Regions from separate parts of the Propionispora vibrioides genome, predicted to be linked through region 1. Evidence: riboswitches for the same ligand, from Rfam matches in the RefSeq annotation. Region 1 holds a riboswitch; the other holds the start of a gene.
What was found. Region 1 has a riboswitch for cobalamin ahead of BMW43_RS14715 (acyl-CoA dehydrogenase family protein). Riboswitches for the same ligand answer to the same signal wherever they lie in the genome.

Region 1 (7,876 bases):
CCGTGCCATATTGGTAAAGCGGCCATTGACAGAGCATAACGGAAGCTGAAAGCGACACCGCCAGGCTGTCATCCACCTTGGCCAGCTCTTCCGCTGCCAGGATATAACTGAGACAATCGCCGCCGCGACCGCCATACTTTTCCGGGAAACAAATCCCGGTAAGCCCCAGCAGTCCCAACTCATCATACAACGAGCGGGAAAATTCCTCCGCCTCATCCCGTTCCTGCACGGTAGGCGCAATATATTTCACAGCAAACTCCTGACTCAACCGGCGCCATGCTTCTTGTTCCTTGCTCAGCTCAAACTGCACGTCTTTTCCCCTCCTTAGCCGGCCTTATGCCAGACGGCAGACCTCATCCTGGCTATTTTTCTGCAGTCCTTCAATGACCAGCGGTAAAATAGTTGCCACATCGGCGGTAACGCGAATGTCGGATACTTCAAAAATAGGAGCCTTCTCATCTTTATTGATAGAAATGATCAGCCCGGCATCTTTCATCCCGCAGACATGATGGGTGGCACCGGAAATCCCCACACCGATATACACTTTGGGACGCACCGATTTGCCGCTGGTGCCGATCATCTGATAGTCTCTGGCCCAGCCTTCATCCAGGGGCGGTCTGGTGCACCCCACGGCGCCGCCCAGCACGCCGGCCAGCGTTTCAACCAACTGCCAGTTTTCTTCGGTGGCTGCGCCAAAGCCGCCGGCCACCACAACTTCCGCTTCCTCCAAAGGTACGCCCTGCACCGGTTCATAGCTGACACCAATCGCTTGTACCAGCCCTTTGTCCTTAACCAAGGCAGCGGCAGGATCATGATGCTCCACTTGATAGTGGTCATGAGGGAAACAAAGCGCTTTGCCCAAAATGCCGGGACGGACAGTTGCCATCTGCGGCCGGAGTTCGGGACATAAAATATCGCCCAGTACTTTGCCGCCAAAGGCCGGTACCACAGCCACCAGATTGCCTTGGTCATTTAATTTCAAATCCACGCAGTGGGCAGCCACCCCAGTCCACAATTTAGCTCCCACCGTAGGAGCCAGATCCGAACCGGCTGCCGTAGCGCCCATGAGAATCACCGACGGTTTTCTTTCTTCCACAAGTTCTTTAATGATGAGCGCATAGGCTTCATTCCGGAAATAACGCAGCGCGGCATGATCTACTAAAATAACAGCTTCCGCTCCGGCTTCCGCCAGCTTGGCCGGAAAGTCCGCCAGGTTAGTTCCTAACAGCACGGCAGTCACCGGTTCAGCAAGCTTTCCTTGCTCTTTTAACTCTCTGGCCTTAGTTAACAGCTCCAAGCTCACCCGGCTGATGCGGTCACCGTCCTGTTCGGCGATAACCCATATGCCGCGGTAATCTTCCCGCTTATAGCTCTGCTTCATTTCTTACGCCTCCTTAGCAACAACCGGAGTAATACCGGCCGCACGTATTTTTTCGATCAGGTTGGCCGCGATTTCTTCCGGCGTGCCGGTCAGGGCCTGGCCCTTGCGCGACAGGGAAGCGATGAAAATATCGCCCGGCCAGGTCGGTGAACCTTGCTGACCGATTTTTTTCGCATCAGCCTGCAGTTCCCGGTTGTCAATAACGGTCAATTTTTTCCCCTTGGCTTTGACGATGCCAAAAGCGGTGGTATAACGGGGTTTATTGACTTCCCGTGAAACGGCCAGTAACGCCGGCAAGGTGATGAGGTATTCGCCGGTAGCCGCCTCCAGTTTGACTTTAGCCTGAATTTTGCGCTGCTCCGTCAGGGCAAACTCCTTCACGTTCCACAAATGCGGTATTCCCAGACACTCGGCCAACTGAGCAGGTACCTGCGAGGTGGCGCCATCGGCACTTTCCGTACCGGTCAGCACCAGATCAAAGTCGCCATTTCTTTTTAGCCCCTGAGCCAGAGTGTACGAAGTGGCCAACGTGTCGGCACCGGCAAAAGCCCGGTCGCTTAAGAGCACGGCTTCATCGGCCCCCATGGCCAGTGCTTCGAACAATTCCCTTTTCGCTTCCGGCGGCGCCATGCCAATGACGGTAACTGTACCGCCATATTGATCCTTTAGCTGCAGAGCCGCTTCCAAAGCGTGCTTATCTCCCGGGCTGATAATGGCCGGAATTCCTTTACGGGTAATAGTTTTCGTCTTAGGATCAATGCTGATCTTATCGTAATAAGCCGGATCGGGTACCGATTTGATACACACCGCTATGTTTAGTCCCATAACAATCTCTCCTTATGCCTGATATAAATTAAGCTTCCAGGGAACTACTGTTTCACCGTTTCACCGGCAATGACCACTTTCAGAACATCTGAAGTCCCGCCGGCAGTCGAACCGGCCAGGGCGTCTCTTAAATATCTCCCTACGGGATATTCATTAATCACGCCATAACCGCCCATGAGATCAATCGTCCGTTTTGCCGCCCGGATTGCTCCTTCGGTAGCCGCATATTTGGCCATGGCAAACTCGGCGGAACAAGGGACGCCTTTGTCCTTCATTGACGCAGCCCGATAGGTCAGCAAACGGGCCGTTTCATAATCCAGCCGGTTTTCCGCCAGGGCAAACTGGATATTGGTCATGTGGTGCAGCGGCTTACCATAGATAATCCGCTCATTGGAGAACCGGACCGCTTCCTCCAGGCAGCCACGCAGAATCCCCAGATTAATAGCACTCATGCCGGCACGGCCTACTTCCTGAATGGTGCTCAGTGCCACTTTGGCACCTTTGCCCCGTTGCTCGAGCATTTGGGAAGCATCCACCCGGACATTGACGCAGCTTACATCACCGGTGTTAGACGAGCGCATGCCCAGTTTGTGTTCGGCTCTTCCCGGCGTATGCCCCGGCGTTCCCCGGTCAATCAGGAAGGCACTCAGTTCAGGCCGGCCTTTGGCATTTTTCCCGGTAACAACCGTCCACAGGTCAAGATCGGCAAGGTGGGCATTGGTGATAAAACACTTACGGCCATTGAGCACCCACTGACCGTCTTTCCATTCCCCATTAGCCGTCTGTCCCATGAAATTAGAGCCGCCGGTAGCTTCCGTCAGTGACAGCGCCCCGATTTTTCTGCCCCTGGCCAGATCAGGCAAATACTTTTGCTTTTGCTCTTCTGTGCCATAGTTCATGACACCGCCCATGCACAGTTGATGGGCCATCACCGTAATCGCCAGACCGGCACAGTGGCGGGCCAGTTCTTCCAGGCAGATAACCCGCTCCACGTAGCCCAAGCCTACGCCGCCATACGCTTCCGGCACAAAAATCCCGATTATCCCCATATCGCCCAGCAGGGGAAACAGTTCTGCCGGACAATGATCCTGCTCATCCCATTCCTGTGCTTTAGGAGCCACTTCCGCTTCCACAAACTCGCGTACGGCACGGCGAAGCATTTCCTGCTCTTCAGTAAATGTAAACATGCGTATCTCTTCTCTCCTTTTTATCTTTGTCTTAAGTCAAATAAAAATAGGTTTCCTTTGCCATCAACCGGCCTGCCGCCGTAAAAGTTGATCACAAAGGAAACCTATCTTACCGTACTATTTCGGGTATCCTTAAAAAAGGACAGCCTGAAATTAGCCTATGGGCATAGACTTTCCGTCGTAATCGCCTCCCCGTCGCTCGCAGGTCAACCGGTGATTGTCAGATAGGCAGTTCTCCTGGCTCTGCGTCATCGCTCCCCCAATCCTTCCCAGGATGAATATCCCAGTGGCCTTTCCCTTGGAGTCGCTCCTCATTACAGTGGCGGGACCGCACCGGTCTTGCACCGGACTTCCCTATTAAGCCCCGTAGGGCACCTACCTCTTTTCATATGTGGTTCTTATAGGACTATGGAACATTCAATCATATTCCCAGTGCCGATTTTCGCTTACCGATCTCTCCTTACCATAAAAAATAGGTTTCTTTTGCCATCAACCGGCCTGCTGCCGTAAAAGTTGATCACAAAAGAAACCTATCTTCCCAGCACTATTTTCGGTATCCATAAAAAGGACAATCTGAAAATAGCCTATGGCTATAGACTTTCCGTCGTAATCGCCTCCCCGTCGCTCGCAGGTCAACCGGTGATTGTCAGATAGGCAGTTCTCCTGGCTCTGCGTCATCGCTCCCCCAATCCTTCCCAGGATGAATATCCCAGTGGCCTTGCCTCTTGAAGTCGCTCTTCATTACAGTGGCGGGACCGCACCGGTCTTGCACCGGACTTCCCTATTAAGCCCCGTAGGGCACCTACCTCTTTTCATATGTGGTTCTTATAGGACTATGGAACATTCAATCATATTCCCAGTGCCGATTTTCGCTTACCGATCTCTCCTTACCATAAAAAATAGGTTTCTTTTGCCATCAACCGGCCTGCTGCCGTAAAAGTTGATCACAAAAGAAACCTATCTTCCCAGCACTATTTTCGGTATCCATAAAAAGGACAATCTGAAAATAGCCTATGGCTATAGACTTTCCGTCGTAATCGCCTCCCCGTCGCTCGCAGGTCAACCGGTGATTGTCAGATAGGCAGTTCTCCTGGCTCTGCGTCATCGCTCCCCCAATCCTTCCCAGGATGAATATCCCAGTGGCCTTTCCCTTGGAGTCGCTCCTCATTACAGTGGCGGGACCGCACCGGTCTTGCACCGGACTTCCCTATTAAGCCCCGTAGGGCACCTACCTCTTTGCGTATTCAATTGTGCTTTTTCGAACTTACTTGTTTAAAATACCATGAACCCGCAAAAAAGTCAAATCAGTTGTTGTGTATATAATGTATACACGGCGTAAATATTGAATACAATATTTTTCCCTGAAATTTTCCAATACAAAAACACGGCTCCGGATCGAAAAATAGACTGAGGCTGTCACAACATGATTTTTATTTATTTATAACAGCCTGTGGTGTGGCAAACCAGCTTGTCGTCCCTTTGTCATTGCCACAAAGGGACCCAAAAGGCTAGGCCTGTCCTCCAACATACTTGAAAAATTGCCGGCTTCCTAAAATCTGTAAACTCGCTTCGCTCAAACAAATACCCAAAGGGCACAGCGCGGATTTCTTAACGGAAGCCGGCAATTTTTCATCCTGCGGAACGTATGTTTCCGGAAAAGGCCGAACGGGGAACCAAAGAACAAGGCTCTTACTCTTAGTGCGACGGCCCCAGTCTGTTTTGGCGTTCTTCCTGTCAGCAGCAATGCTATACCGGACAAAAAGCGCAATCGCTCTACAATGAAACTCCGCCTATAACGGCGCTCCCGCCGTCGTAATATCTCTGGCGGCCACAATATCAATGCCGAGATTTAGTATATTACCGGTAATAATATCTCCTTCAAAAACAGGCGCCGTAACGGTAATTTCCGCCAAAGCGCGGGCACAGGCCAAAACTTCTTCCTTCGGCAGCGGAGTACGGGAAATAACCGGCAGCAAAGGCAGCGCGCCACCTTCCACCCGTACCGTGGTAGTCAGGGTTCGTTTCGGTGCGGTTACTTCCTCCTGAGCATAACGAATGCCACGCGGGCAGCTAAACCCGCTAATATCGGTAATTTCATTTTGCTGAAAAACAATTTTGCCGCTGCAGCTCAACGGACAAACAATACAATGCAGTTTTTCTTCTTTATAACTCATATCATTCGCCTCCCTGGTTAAGTGATATAATAATTTCCTGTCCTATTCCGGCCAGCTTGGCGGCGGGAATTTCAACCATGATCATTTCGCCCGGTTTAACAACAGACAACTTGCGGCTAAGTAGAGTCTGACCGTTGCTTTCTACCGCTAGAATAACCTTTTGCGCCGGTTGTTTCACCCGCAAAAACAGCTTTGCCGGAGCAGGCTCTGTCGACACGGTGAGTTTTTGCGGCACCACCGTGCGTATACCGGTGCCGGAAATTAGCTGAACGGTTATTTCACCTACAGGTAACCTGTTCTGAGCATACAGGGCAGCAGCCCGGCCGGCTATGGCACCTTCCTCGGATACAAAATCCACCAGATCATGGACATGCACCACATTACCGGCCGCAAAGAAGCCCGGTGCCGAGGTTTGCCGGTACTGGTCAACCACCGGACCGCTGGTCACCTTGTCCATGTCCACCAGCCGCTGCGACAGCTCATTCTCCGGAATCAGTCCGACTGACAGCAGCAGGCAGTCACAGGCTATGTCAAATTCGGTACCTGCCACCGGTCGCAAATTTTCGTCCACCTTGGCGCAGGTGACAGAGGTTACCCGGTCACGGCCAGCTACCGTTGTGATAGTGTGTCCCAGATACAAGGGAATCTGATAATCTTCCAGACACTGCACCACGTTACGTGTCAGACCATTCGAATAGGGCATCAGTTCAATAACCGCCTCAACTTTGGCGCCCTCCAGCGTCAACCGCCTGGCCATAATCAGGCCAATATCGCCGGAGCCCAGAATAACAATACTTTTTCCCGGAATACAGCCTTCCATATTAGTCATGCGCTGGGCAACTCCGGCGGTAAACACACCGGCCGGTCGCTCTCCGGGAATACGGATGGCGCCACGGGTGCGTTCCCGGCAACCCATGGTAAACACAACGGCCCGGCAATGAATTTCGCATAAGCCGTCCTGTGGGTTGGCGGCAATCACTGTTTTGTCAGACTGCACATCAAGCACCATGGTATCCAGCATCACGCGAATCGACTTTTTCTGTCCGACCATTTGGATATACCGTCGGGCATAACCGGGACCGGTCAGTTCCTCTTTAAACCGGTGCAAACCAAACCCGTTATGGATGCACTGTTGAAGAATACCACCCAATTCGCGGTCGCGTTCAATAATCAGTATATTTTCGGCGCCTTGTTCGGCAGCGCTATAAGCGGCGGCAAGGCCGGCCGGTCCACCGCCGATAATGGCTATGTCAACGAATTGTTTCACTTTGATTTCCTCCGGCATCAACTGGAATTTTGTCATAAAACAGATAGGACTGGGCCGTTTCCTTACGAATGGCGGTTAGCGGCACCTGCAGCTCACGGGCCAGAATAGCGGCCACCTTAGGTCCACAGAAACCACCCTGGCAGCGGCCCATGCCGGCGCGGGTCCGTCTTTTTACACCGTCAACCGTTTTCGCCCCGCAGGGAGAATGAATAGCAGCCACGATTTCCGCTTCGGTAACGGTTTCACAGCGGCAAATAACGCGTCCGTATAATGGATTTTTACGAATGAGCGTTTGTTTCTGCTCATTTGATAATTCACGGAATACAATTTTGGGTTCATTATGGCTAATAAATTTTTTCTTAGGCAGCAGCAGCAAACCACACTCTTTTAAAAGTTCAGCGACAAGCTCGGCAATGGCCGGAGCAGCCGTCAAACCAGGCGACTGAATACCAGCGGCATGAATTAACCCGTTAACAACCGTTGATGGACGAATCACAAAATCATCGCTATCGGCAACGGCCCGCAGACCGGAAAACTCGGTAATCGATGCATTAAGCGGTATAGCCGGGAACAAACGTTTAGCGCCTGTGATAACTTCCTGGAAACCGGCGGCGGTTGTCGCCAGATTTTCTTTGGCGGCTATCGCCAAATTCTCCTCCTCAGGCATATTCTGGGCGTTCGGTCCAATGAAAGTATTACCGTGTACGGTAGGTGCAACTAAAATACCTTTCGAGTGCTTGGTTGGTGTGGGAAATAGTACGTGATTCACTCTGGGTCCGGCGTTTTTGTCAAATAATATATATTCGCCTTTACGCGGAGTAAGGGTAAAGCTGCTATCACCTGCCAAACGGGCGACCGTATCGGCATAAAGTCCAGCGGCATTGATGACATAGCTGGCTGTAATCGAGCCTTGCGGTGTCCTGACCCCGGTAATCCGGCCATTGGTTATTTCCATATTGGTAACAGGACATTCTGTGAGAATTTGCACGCCATTTTGGGCGGCGTTTTCGGCAAACGCAAGCGCAGCATCAAACGGAAGAAA
Region 2 (7,876 bases), on a different contig from region 1:
CCTGCTGCACGATGCCGATGGCGCTACGCAGCGATTTCAGCGTAACGTCCCGCACATCCTTGCCGTCAATCAACACGGCGCCGCCGCTGACATCGTAAAAACGCGGCAGAATGGAACAAAGCGTCGTCTTGCCGCCGCCTGACGGTCCCACCAATGCGACTGTTTTGCCGGCTTCAATGGAAATATTCACATCGTCAAGCACTTGTGAGTTTTGATTATAGTGAAACGATACGTTCTTATACTCAATATTTCCTTTCACTTCACCCAGCGGCATGGCCTGAGGCTTTTCCAAAATCTCCGGCGTGGTATGGATGACTTCCAAAAATCGTTTGAACCCGGAATAGCCCCGCTGAAACTGCTCGGTAAAGTTGATCAGCACATCAATGGGATTCATAAAAATTCCGATATATAAGGCGTACACCGCCAGGTCGGAACCCCGCAGCGCTCCTTCGGCCACAAAGAAGCCACCGCTGACTAAAACCGCCGTATACAGCAGCCCCTGAAACAGTCCGTTGCCGGCTTGAAAGGTTCCCATAATCTGATAGCTGTTGATTTTCGAATCCAGAAACTGTTCATTGCTGTCGCAGAACTTCTCCCGCTCCAAATCCTCGTTAGCAAAGGATTTAACCACCCGGATGCCGGCCAGGCTGTCCTGGACCCGTGCATTGACACCGGCAATCTTTTTCCGGTTATCCATAAACACGGCCTTCATCCGGCGATTTTTATAGATGCTGAAAACAATCATCAAACCGGTGACAACAGCCAGAATCAAAGTCATCTTGACATTGAGAAAGAGCAGCAGGGCAAAGGAACCGACAATTTTCAGACTGCAGATAAACAGGTTCTCCGGTCCATGATGGGCCAGCTCGGAAATATCAAACAGGTCGGATACCAGCTTGGACATCATCTCCCCGGTATTATTGCGGTCATAGTAGGAAAAGGACAGCCGCTGGTAGTGGTCGAATAAATCCTGCCGCATGTCGCTTTCCATATGGGCGCCCATAATATGGCCCCAGGTGGTGATATAATACTGGCAGACATACCGGATGCCATACAGAAAAAACATGACGGCAGCAATCCAGCCCAGGATCGGCAAAATTTCTGCCGCGCTGCGGACAAACACATAATGAGTCAGATAATACAAAATCTGGGGAAAGGAAATATCCACCAGCGCCACTCCAGACGCGCAAGCCAGATCGATGAAAAAAATTCGCCGGTATGGCTTATAATACTGAATAAAACTGGACCAAATCGACATAGTTACCTCCATTGTACACAAACTAAGCAGCGCCGGAAACCGGTAATGGGTTCCGCAATAAAGCGCCTTCAGGCAACATTCCGGATAGTTGAAAACACGCCCTTCCTCCATCTTACCATATTCCGCTAGGCAAGCGCAAAAAGAGACAGGATTCCCCCTCAAAACAAATAAAAACCGCCCGTCTTCCGACGAACGGTTCCTTTCCTTTATTTCCCTTGCCAACTTCGCTAAAACACTATCTTGGAGTGGCAGAAGCCGTGGGGTCCGGCATTTGGTTTTATCCGCACTGGCTTATAGCTTATAAAAAACACCGGCCGTAACAACCAGCATCACACCTAAGGCCGCATAATCGGCCGTCCTTAGCGCAACCCTCGCACTAACACTGCGCCGGCAGCTGCCAAAGCCTCTCAGTTCCATACTGAGCGCCATCGTTTCCGACCGGCTAATAGCCCGCAGCACCAACGGTTTAACGATGGCCAGATAATTGATCAACCGCTTGACCGGATTTCCCCTGGTGCTGTACCCCCGGCAAGCCTGCGCCTCTTGAATGGTCTGGCTTTCGCTGAGAAAATCCGGCACAAACCGCAAGGCCGAGGTAAACATGAACGCGTATTCATAGGGAATGCGGCACTGAGCGACCAGCGCGGCCGTAAGATCCTGTACCCGGGTCGTAGCCAGCACCAAAATAAACACCATGGCCATGGCCTGCATTTTAAGCCCGGTGACGATAGCCAGCCGCACATCCCGGACAAACACATACTGTAAGATAAACAAGAAGACGGCAAACAGCCCCAACAGGGCAACCGCCTTGTAGGTTTTGGCTTCCACCCTACCGGCCAGCAGCAATGCCAGTTGTACGGCCACCAACAGCAGTAAGGCAAACGGTGAAGCCAGCGCTACCGCCCAGACGGATACCAGCATAGTAAAAATAATTTTGGTCAAAGGCGCCAGGTTACCCATCCAAGCCACCTCTTTCCCGCATTTTTAAAGCGTTCACCAACTCATCCGTTGCCGTAGCCAAACCGATTCCGTACGGTGCAAGCTGCCGGGAAATATACACCGGCGCCGGCGGCGTCAGTCCCCACTCCGCCACCATAGGCTGCTGAAACAGCTCCGCCGTCGCGCCGTCATACACCTTGCCGCCGGCCATGACAATGGTTCTGGGCACCCGCTCCGCCAAAAGGTTCATATCATGGGTAATCAGCAAGATAGCCAGGCCTGCCTGCTGAAGTTGCTCCAGCATATCCATAAAAGCCGCCTTATCCCGCGCGTCCTGTCCGCTGGTCGGCTCATCGAGAATCAAAAGCCGCGGCTCCATAGCCAGCGCCGAAGCCACCGCCAGGCATTGTTTCTGCCCTTTGGAAAGCGCCGCCGGATAGGCTTTTTCCTGACCAGCAAGCCCTACCCGCAGCAGCGCCGCCCCGGCCCGGCCCAGTGCTTCCTGTCCGGAGAAGCCCAGTTGCAAAGGTCCATAGGCCGCTTCCGCCAACACCGTATCATGGAACATTTGCCGCGCCGGATTTTGAAACACATATCCCGCATGACGGGCCATGTCGGCAGGTGTATAAGGCCTTGTACTGCTGCCGTCAAAAGTAATCTCCCCCTGGCTTGGTTTGATCAGCGACATAATCAGGCGGGTCAGCGTGGTTTTGCCGCTGCCGTTCCGGCCGACTACCGCGACATATTCACCGGCACCGATAGTCAGCGACACATCGTCCACGGCCGGGCTCTGTTTGGGATAGGCAAAACTGACACGATTACATACAAGCACGTTTCCCGGCCTCCTGACTGTCCAGATTGTCGCGCAGTTCCCGCACGGCATCCTCGTCTGTTTTCCAATCGCTCCAGCAGACATATTTGGTTTCCAAACTCAGTTTTATCTGCCATAACGGCGGCAGACAGCAGGCGTACCGGCTGTGGCTGCCTATATAACGCAGCACCTCAGCCGGTTTCCCCTCCTGTTCGACTTTGCCGTTACCCAGCAAAATAAACTGGGATGCATACGGCAATACCTGCGCCAGGTCATGCTCCACCACCAGAATAGTCAGCCCTTGTTCCCGGTTCAGCCGGTGCAAGAGCCGGTATAAACCGGCCGTTCCTTCCGGGTCCAGCGCGGAAGCCGGTTCATCCAGCACCAGAATTTGCGGTTTAGTGGCCAGCACCGAGGCAATGGCCAGCCGCTGCTTTTGTCCGCCGGATAAATCCGCTGTCCGCCGGCTTTCCTGCCCGGTCAGCCCTACCAGAACCAGTGCCTCTTTCACCCTTACGGCAATATCCGCCTGTTTCATCCCGCGGTTCTCCAGAGCAAAGGCGACTTCCTCCTCGACCGTCAAGGCCACCAGCTGGCTTTCATAATCCTGCATAACCAGCCCCACCTTTTCGGCAATCTCGCAAATCCCCAAATCGGTGGTCTTATCCTGTCCGAGCCTTACCTGTCCCGCCATAGCGCCCCCATAGTAGAGCGGTACGGCTCCGGCCACTGCCAGGCACAGCGTCGTTTTGCCGCTGCCGTTAAAGCCGGTCAGTACCGCAAAATCCCCCGGGGCAATACGGAGCGACACATTCTCCAAGGATTGTTTAGCAGCCTTGGGATACAGATAACTCAGACCGTCAATTACGATTTCGGACATGACGCGCCTCCCTTGGCCTCGAACAGCCGTTGCGCCGGGAAATACAGCAGTTGTGTGATTAACGTATTGATGGCGGCCGTCACAAATACCACCGGCAGCATACCATACAGATAGGCCTCCAGCGGCAGCGACAGCACCACCTTCAAAATGCCGGTAAACACCAGCCCGCTCGTTACGGTGCTCAAGAAGCCGGTTACAGCCGGCCGGATGTTTAACGAACCAAGTTTGCGTTCAGCCAAGGCACTGACCAGCAGGGTGCAAACGACGGCTCCCGCCAGTTCGCTGACCAGATTTCCGTAAGGAAAGGCCGACTTGGAAAAAGGAATATTAACCGCACCGGCTACCAGCCCGATGCCGATCGCCTGCCCCAGGTTAGGGCGGATCAGGTTTATCGCAATGCAGTACATGGCAATGGTCCAGTTGGGAGTCACCCCGGCAATACCCGGTGTAACCATCTTCAAAATGGCGCCAATAGCCAATAGCAGTGAAGTGACAGCCACCCAGCGATACTTTCCTCCCTTGGCCTCATAATGGATAAGTTCCGGTTTCTGTTCCATTTCCCATTCCCCCTTCGATGTATTGTCCGGCCCGGCCGGTTAACAGTAACAGTTTGCCATAAAGAAAAAACAAAAAACCCCTCATCACTACGACTGTAGGGACGAGAGGTTGTGCTAACTCACGCGGTACCACCCTGATTGGCCATATAACTATAGCCCGCTCACGCTAAGATACGAGACAACACTGTCTGATATCCTCTTTCCTGCTATAACGGCGAAAGACTCCGGCAGCGCCTACCCCAGCCTGGCTGGATCGGGCTGCACCTCACAGGTCCATTCGACATACCGAACAGTGCCAAACTCTCACTACCATTGGCTCGCTGCAACCTTCGCATTATGTGTACTCTTCCTGATCATAGGCGATCAACATATGTGTTTTCATACAGTATACGCTGTTTACAAGAGAAATGTCAATAGCCGTTGCCCTCCCTTAGAGTATGCATTTTTTGTCGAACCAGGCATTGACAACAGGAAAAACAACTGATACGATAACCCATAGTGAATAGCCAAAAATTTCATATCGTATTGAAACAGGTGTCCGAAAGGACTTAATAGGGAAGTCTGATGTAAAGTCAGCGCGGTCCCGCCACTGTATCAGGGAGCAAATTCGCAATTATGTCACTGGGGCGACAGCCTTGGGAAGGCGCGAAGGAGCAATGAACTGGAGCCAGGAGAACTGCCTGTTTAGCAATCACCGTTTGACCTGCGAGCGATGGGAAGGGGATTTACTTATTGTGAATATGAACAATGAGCTTTTCTTTGCGTGGGAAAAGCTCATTTTTATTTGCTTCCGGTCAAAGGTATGTTTGCTTTTATTTCAAAATTAACAGAGGAATGGGAGAGAACAGATGAATTTTACTACAAAAAGATTCGGAATTATGCTGCTGACCTGTATGACAATAGCCACATCGGTGCAAGCAGCTCCTTCGGAGGCAACTTCGGCGGAACCGGTGGCAACCGAAAGCAGCCAGGAGGCGGCAGAACAAACGGCAACAACAGCATCAGACCAAGTTCCGGAATATACCTTTGACGACTTTATCGTTACAGCAACCAGAGTCGCCGAAAGACTCAAAAATGTGCCGGCCAATGTGACGGTCATCACTGCGGAAGATTTAAAGAAGCGCAATGTTTTTAGTTTACGGGAAGCTTTGCAAAATGAAGTCGGCCTGTATGTAAAACCTACGGCAGAAACAAAGGATGCCTTGTCGATACGCGGCTTCAGCAGCGGCAATATTCTTGTCCTGTACAACGGCCAACAGATAAATACCTCTTTTGACAGCAGTGTAGCCTGGGATTCTTTCCCCATCAGCGACGTGGAAAGAATTGAAATTGTCCGGGGAGCCGGCTCCTCGCTCTACGGCGGCCATGCGGTTGCCGGCGTTATCAATATTATCACCAAAAAACCGAATCCGGCCACTGGTGAAGTAAAGACCGATCTGACCCTGTCAACAGGCAGCAACAATACCTGGCAGCGGGGAATTAGAATTGGCGGCAGCGCCAACGATAAGCTTTCCTTCAGCACCGGTTATGAAAAACGCTCCACCGACGGCTATGCCGGCTATTATTCCACGGCCAGCGGCAGCGCCTCAGGTACGGCTTCTGCAAGCGTAACACTGCCCAAGCTTAGTAACGGCAGCTACATAATTGGCGGCCGCGGCGAAAAAAGCAAACTCAGTGAGAATTACTTTATCGACCTGAATTACATACTGGATACAAGTAAAACAATCTCCTACTCATATATGCATAATAACTACCAGTATTCCTACAACAATCCCTTCACCTACGCTTATGATAGCAACGGCAATCCCATCTTCGGCGGCACCGTCTTAACCCAGGACAATACATATGTGACCTTGAAACCTTCCGCTTATCTGGGATATGTTGGTGAAAGAGATCAGGATCTTCACAGACTCAAATACGAAGATACAGAAAATAAGATCACTGTCGGGCTGGGTCTGTCCGATGTGACAAAAGAAGGTTACAGTTCTGCCAGTTCTTCCGCCAACTCAATCAACTGGACAGGCAGCGGCACCCTGGCGCTGTATCCCAGCAAAAATTATAATCTGGATGCCCAAAAAACCTGGGATTTCAGCCGCCATACCATCGTCTCCGGCTTTAGTTGGATAAAGGAAAAAATGACTTACAGTTCCTACGAGCTGAGTCACTGGCGCGACTGGAGCACAACGGGGGCTTTAACCACCCAAAGCGAAGGTTCCACCAACTCCTGGGCTATTTTCACCCAGGATGAATATGCCGTATCCGACCGCTGGACCATGTATACCGGGCTTCGCCTGGATCAGTACAATAAAGAAGGCGGCTACTGCATAGTCAGCAGTACCAGACAGGATTATCCCTCCGCCGAATTTACCGAACTGAGCCCAAAAATAGCTTTTTCATATGCTCAAAATGATCGGACCAAATATTACGCCAGTTACGGTCACTCCTTCAATCCCCCGACAATCTATAAGTTATACCGCCGAGCCGGAACTTCCATGAGTTCCATACAAGCCAATCCCGATCTAAAGCCGGAGACCTCAAACACCTTTGAAATCGGCATGAAGCAACAAATGGACCAGAAAACCTCACTGGGCGTTACTGTGTTCCGGGTTAAAACTGAAGACAAAATTGCTAAGGCAACCAAAAATTCGGTTACCGCTTACTACAATATGGACAGCGGTATGGCTAAAGGCATTGAATTTGAACTGAAGAGCAAGATGACCCCAACCTGGTCCTCCTATCTTAACTATACCTTTGAAAGCGGTGAAAATACATCCAGCGGCCAAACAACCCGCAACTGGGATATTCCCAAGCATTTACTGCATGCCGGTGTGGAATATAGCAAAAACAAAATAAACTGGTTAACCGATGTACAATATGTCAGTGAACGGCAAAGCCCGGATCTGTCTACCGGCGAATATACTTCCGAAGATGCTTTCTTTGTGGTAAATACCTCGCTGAATTACAAAGTGAATGACCAGTCTACCCTGCAATTTGGTATTCAGAATCTGTTCAACCGCAAATTTTACGCTTCGGAAGCAACCAGCGGCAGAACCTATAGTCTAAGCATGAATTATTCGCTCTAACCGCATCGGAGATATGAGTTTATGAAATATGTTTACAGCATCCACCGCTGGGGCAGTCTGCTCTGCGCCTTCTTTTTCCTAATGCTTTGTCTGACAGGGCTGCCACTTTTATTCAAGGAAGAAATTAGCGAGTGGAATCAACTGCAGCCACCGGAAAAGCCGCAGTCCCTAAGCTATGGCACACTTTGGCAAGGACTGGAGCAAGGCATTCAGACAATACACTCAGCGTACCCGGAAAAAAGAATCAAGGCTGTTTCCGCTAAGGCAGACAGGGGTGATCTTCTCTTTCGTCTGCAAGACTTGAATAATAACTCGCACCTGTCGGCCTCCGGAGCAGAAACGGAACAG

Region 2: it holds a riboswitch for cobalamin, as region 1 does, so the genes downstream of both, BMW43_RS13695 (TonB-dependent receptor) here and BMW43_RS14715 (acyl-CoA dehydrogenase family protein) in region 1, are expected to answer to the same signal.

What each region holds. Positions count from the first base shown of each region.
Region 1 covers NZ_FODY01000020.1:19,840-27,715, reverse strand. Annotated here, with positions in the region: gene BMW43_RS14730 (acyl-CoA dehydrogenase family protein) at 1-310, opposite strand, end outside; gene BMW43_RS14725 (electron transfer flavoprotein subunit alpha/FixB family protein) at 335-1,381, opposite strand; gene BMW43_RS14720 (electron transfer flavoprotein subunit beta/FixA family protein) at 1,385-2,206, opposite strand; gene BMW43_RS14715 (acyl-CoA dehydrogenase family protein) at 2,251-3,393, opposite strand; cobalamin riboswitch at 3,604-3,787, opposite strand; cobalamin riboswitch at 4,030-4,214, opposite strand; cobalamin riboswitch at 4,457-4,640, opposite strand; gene BMW43_RS14710 (DUF1667 domain-containing protein) at 5,184-5,567, opposite strand; gene BMW43_RS14705 (NAD(P)/FAD-dependent oxidoreductase) at 5,569-6,834, opposite strand; gene BMW43_RS14700 (NAD(P)/FAD-dependent oxidoreductase) at 6,818-7,876, opposite strand, start outside.
Region 2 covers NZ_FODY01000018.1:678-8,553, forward strand. Annotated here, with positions in the region: gene BMW43_RS13670 (ABC transporter ATP-binding protein) at 1-1,258, opposite strand, end outside; gene BMW43_RS13675 (energy-coupling factor transporter transmembrane component T family protein) at 1,550-2,218, opposite strand; gene BMW43_RS13680 (energy-coupling factor ABC transporter ATP-binding protein) at 2,211-3,029, opposite strand; gene BMW43_RS13685 (energy-coupling factor ABC transporter ATP-binding protein) at 3,016-3,888, opposite strand; gene BMW43_RS13690 (tryptophan transporter) at 3,873-4,445, opposite strand; T-box leader at 4,540-4,811, opposite strand; cobalamin riboswitch at 4,961-5,143, shown strand; gene BMW43_RS13695 (TonB-dependent receptor) at 5,294-7,528, shown strand; gene BMW43_RS13700 (PepSY-associated TM helix domain-containing protein) at 7,550-7,876, shown strand, end outside.